DNA from 2 places in the Micromonospora sp. NPDC049274 genome. Region 2 is predicted to be linked to the other one. Evidence: riboswitches for the same ligand, from Rfam matches in the RefSeq annotation. Region 2 holds a riboswitch; the other holds the start of a gene.
What was found. Region 2 has a riboswitch for cobalamin ahead of cobN (cobaltochelatase subunit CobN). Riboswitches for the same ligand answer to the same signal wherever they lie in the genome.
Positions count from the first base shown of each region.

Region 1 (2,391 bases), on a different contig from region 2:
TGTTGACGCCGAACATTGAGCTGAACGCGCCCGAGGCGTTGACCAGCTTGCCCTTGAGGAAGTTCTTCGCCTGGACGATGTCGGTGTCGGTGTTGGGGACGCCGGCGGCGCAGAGGGCGGCCATGGCCGCGCCGGTCATGTCGATGTCACTGGCGGTGGCGAGTTGGGTGGGGTTGCCCTCGGCCTGGGTGAAGGTCCAGCCGCCGTCGTTGTGCTGATTGTTGCGGATCCGGGTGATCGACAGGTTGAGCAGGGCCTGCGGTACGCGGGCGGCGCCGGACTGGCTCTTCGCACCGGCCAGGGCGAGAGTGCCGAAGACGGTGCCGTTGAAGTTGGCCGGCGGGCCGTAGTAACCGGCCGAGCCGGTCTGCCAGTAGGCGATGGTGTCGGCGATCAGGTTACGGGTGGAGGAGACCCGGGCGGGGTCGATGCCGGCGGCGTAGGCGTTCAGCACCCCACGCTCGTAGTCGGTGACCACCGGCGTGCTGCTCGGCCAGGACGCGGCCGAGAGCTGGTTGCGGTAGACGGTGCGGGCGTTCTTTGTCGTGTCGCCGGAGGGGTAGACGTCCACAGCCGCGACACCGGCCGGGGCGAACGCGCTGAACGCCCACTCGTTCGACAGTCCACCGCTGGCGTAGCTGCCGTCGGCGGCCTGGAGGGTGCGCAGGTAGGCGACGCCGTTGGTCTTGGCGGTGGCGATCTGCGCCGCCGTCGAGGTCGCGGCGGCCGGTGCGGCACCGGCCACGACCGCGAGGCCGGTGGCGATGAGCGCGACGGCGGGGGTGGTCGCGAGACGTCTCCGGCGACTGCCGGAGGAAAGGCGCGAGGACATCAGGTCTCCTTGGGGTACGGGGGCACGACTGCCTCGACCCGGAGCCCGACAACTGAGCCGGCGGAGCGGGGCGGGCCGGCCGCAGGACGCGTGGGACGGATACCGCAGGTGCTGCGTCACCACGCGGGTAGTCGGGCTCGGGACGGCCAACCGTCCTCACCGTTGCGCGTCAGCCCCGGATTCCCACCGGGTTCCCCCACGCGATGACGCGGTCACCGTATGGGAGGAAACCCTTACCGCGCGCTGTTAGGTACATGACACGTCCTCGCGTTGACGGGGTGGTCGCGGTTGTGGTCCGATGGCTGCGATCCAGCAGTCAGGGGAAGCCGGTCAAAGTCCGGCGCTGGCCCGCAGCCGTAGGTCCCAATCGGGACGAGTCGGATTACCTGGCTGGATAGTGCACCGCAGCGCCGTCGAGGTACACGGCGCGGAGCCAGGTTTCCGGGACTTGTCCTCGGGGTCCGCGTCCGCGCCTGCGCCGCTACCCCTGAGAGAGTCGCCATGTCCCCACTGGTCAGTCGAACGTCGCGGATGTCCGCGCCGTGGTTGGCGTTGGTCGCCACGGTGGCGCTTGGCGCGGTGGCGCTGGTGGTGCCGACCCGTGTGGCGCTCGCCGATCCGCTGGAATCCTGCACCTCGACCCAGGGCGCGATCGTGGCTGTCGACTTTGGCGCGTGGGGTGGGCCGCTGCTGCGGGGCTGCGATGCCACCCCGACCACGGGCCTGGACCTGCTGCACGAGGCGGGCTTCACCACGACCGGCACCGCCCACGACGGGCCCGGGTTCATCTGCCGGATCGGATCGCCCGATTTTGCGTCCGGTGCCGAACACCCGACACCGGCCGACGAGGCGTGCCAGTTGACGCCGCCTGCGTCGGCCTACTGGTCCTACTGGATCGCCCCCGCCGGGCAGGACCACTGGACCTACAGCCCACTCGGCGCGATGTCGCAGCGACCGGGCCCAGGTGAGGTCGAGGCCTGGGTGTTCGGCGGCACCGACATCGGTGGCTCCACCGGGGCGCCGAGCTTCACCCCGGCATCAGTGCGCGCGACCGGCTCGACTCCGACCCCGACCGCGACTCCAACTCCGACGCCGACCGGGACGCCCGCTCCCGTGCGGCCGACGGAGGCCCAGGTGAAGGCTGTCGCGGGTTACCTGGTGGGGCAGCTCACCGACGGCGATCACATCGACAACGGCGGGGTCGACTACTACCGGACGATCGCCGTCGCTACCGCCCTGGCCGGGACGGGCGGTCAGGACCGGACCCTCACGAAGATCGTCGACTACCTCCGGGCACACGTCGACGCCGCGATCTTCCCGAACGGCGACACCGCCGCACCGCACACCGCCAACGTCGCCAACCTCGCGCTCCTGGCCACGATCACCGGCGGCGACCCCCGCGCGTTCGGCGACCGGGACCTGATCGCCACGCTCACCGACCGGGTGTGCACCGCGACCGACGTCGATGCCGGCTGCGCCGCTGCCGGTGACTTCGCCGGATCGACCGGACCGCTGACCCACGCGACCGCGCTGCTCGCGGTCAAGCGGGCCGGCGTCAC
Region 1 covers NZ_JBFAQS010000012.1:108,264-110,654, forward strand. The annotation lists gene AB0K10_RS22450 (hypothetical protein) at 1-832, opposite strand, end outside; cobalamin riboswitch at 937-1,059, opposite strand; cobalamin riboswitch at 1,112-1,241, shown strand; gene AB0K10_RS22455 (prenyltransferase/squalene oxidase repeat-containing protein) at 1,334-2,391, shown strand, end outside.
Region 1: linked by a shared signal. The riboswitch ahead of AB0K10_RS22455 (prenyltransferase/squalene oxidase repeat-containing protein) and the one ahead of cobN (cobaltochelatase subunit CobN) in region 2 are both predicted to bind cobalamin.

Region 2 (2,391 bases):
GCTGGCGCGGTGGACGGGTCACGAAGCGGGTGGGCTCGCGGCAGTGGGCGGGAGCCGGGAAGCGGGAGGCAGGGCGATCGGGGCTCGCGGCACCGAACGGCGGTCAGGGAGCGAGAGTCAGAGCGATGTCGCCCACGACATCAGCTCCAAAGGGCCCACGTACCCTCACCCTCCCGCTGGCGGGAGCGCCCTGCGACCGGCTGGCCCTGCGACCGGCTGGCCGGCCCTGCGACCGGCGGCCTCGCGACGTCGGCATCCGCAGGGTCGGCGAGTGGCGGCGTGTGCGCCTGCCGCAGACGTGCGCTCATGACGTGGGACGGCGTGAGACGGCGTGGGACGACGTGGGACGGCGTGAGACGACGTGGGGCGACGTGGGACGACGTGGGACGGCGTGAGACTCGTGACGTGAGACTCGTCGCGCCGCCGCTCCGGAGCAGGTGAGCGCGGCCGGCGGTGCCGCGACCTGCGTTGACCGGCGGCGCTGCCGTGTGGCAGCATTCGCGGCCTGACGGCAGTGAAGGAAGTCGGTGCGAATCCGACGCGGTCCCGCCACTGTCACCGGGGAGCGATCCCCCCTCGCGAGTCACGGCCGTGTGTCTGCGGTTGGAAGGCCGGGGGAGAGCGTCGATCCGGAAGCCAGGATACTTCGGCCGTCGGGACGTACCCCAGGGCGTGGACACCCGAGGAGGACCCGATGACGCTTGGCGTCTCCATCATCGACGGCGCGTGCCGTTCCCCGCACCGCGGCCGTGTCGTCGCCGCGATCGGCATCGACTCCGTTCACTGCTGAGTTCCGGACCGCGCCGCCCGTCGTCCCCGGCCGTACGCCGGTGAGCGGGCCCGATCGCGGCCTCCGCTGAACCCTGCGCCCATCCGTCGCCAGGCCGCTCCCGCGAGCGTGCCGGCGTTACCGTCCGGAGCCTGCCGTGCGCGTTCTGCTGCTCTCCACCGCCGACACCGACCTGCTGGCCGCCCGCGCCAGTGACGCCGACTACCGGCTCGCCAACCCCGCACGGGTCGCCGCCGACGAGGTGCCCGCCCTGCTCGACGGGGTCGACCTGGCCGTCGTACGCCTGCTCGGGGGTCGGCAGGCGTGGCCGGACGGCCTCGCCGCGGTGCTCGCCACCGGCGTGCCGACTGTCGTGCTCGGCGGCGAGGCGGTGCCCGACGCGGAGCTGATGGCCGTCTCCACGGTGCCGTCCGGGGTGGTCACCCAGGCGCTGGCGTACCTGGTGGAGGGCGGGCCGGACAACCTCGGGCACCTGGCCCGGTTCCTCGGCGACACGGTGCTGCTCACGGGGGAGGGGTTCGCTCCGCCCGCGCCCACCCCGGCGTACGGGGTGCACGGCGAGCACCCGGCCGACCCGGACCGGCCCACCGTGGGGATCGTCTTCTACCGGGCGCACGCCCTCGCCGGCAACACCGCGTTCGTCGACGTGCTGGCCGACGCCGTGCGGGAGGCCGGGGGCAACCCGCTGCCGATCTTCTGTGGCTCGCTGCGCGGCCTGACCACCGGCGCCGGCCCGCTGGGGCTGTTCGCCCGCTGTGACGCGCTGCTGGTCACCGTGCTCGCGGCCGGCGGTGCGGTCGCCGCGGACGCCTCCGGGGGCGGCGACGAGGACGCCTGGGACGTCGGCGCGCTCGCCGCCCTGGACGTGCCCGTCATCCAGGCGCTCTGCCTCACCAGCACCCGTGAACAGTGGGCCGGCAGCGACGCCGGGCTGTCCCCGTTGGACGCGGCCATGCAGGTGGCGATTCCCGAGTTCGACGGCCGGATCGTCACCGTGCCGTTCTCGTTCAAGCGGATCGACGCCGACGGTCTCTCGGTGTACGCCGCCGACGCCGAGCGGGCCGCCCGGGTGGCCGGCATCGCGGTGCGCCACGCCCGGCTGCGGTACGTGCCCAACGCCGACAAGCGGGTCGCCGTCGTCCTCAGCTCGTACCCCACCAAGCACTCCCGGGTGGGCAACGCCGTCGGGCTGGACACCCCGGTCTCGGCGGTCCGGCTGTTCGCCGCGCTCGCCGAGGCGGGTTACGACCTGGGTGACGCGCCGCCACCCGAGGACGGCGACGCGCTGATCCACGCGCTGATCGCCGCCGGCGGTCACGACGTGGAGTGGCTCACTCCGGAGCAGCTGGCCGCCGCCGAGGCCCGGATACCGGGGCAGACCTACCGGCGGTGGTTCGACCAGGTCCCGGCCGAGCTGCGCGAGCGGATGCGGGAGCACTGGGGTGAGCCGCCCGGCGAGCTGTACACCGAGGGCGGCGACATCGTGCTGGCCGGGCTGCGCTTCGGCAACGTGGTGCTGTTGATCCAGCCACCCCGCGGCTTCGGGGAGAACCCGATCGCCATCTACCACGACCCGGACCTGCCGCCGAGCCACCACTACC
Region 2 covers NZ_JBFAQS010000004.1:23,389-25,779, reverse strand. The annotation lists cobalamin riboswitch at 518-647, shown strand; gene cobN (cobaltochelatase subunit CobN) at 927-2,391, shown strand, end outside.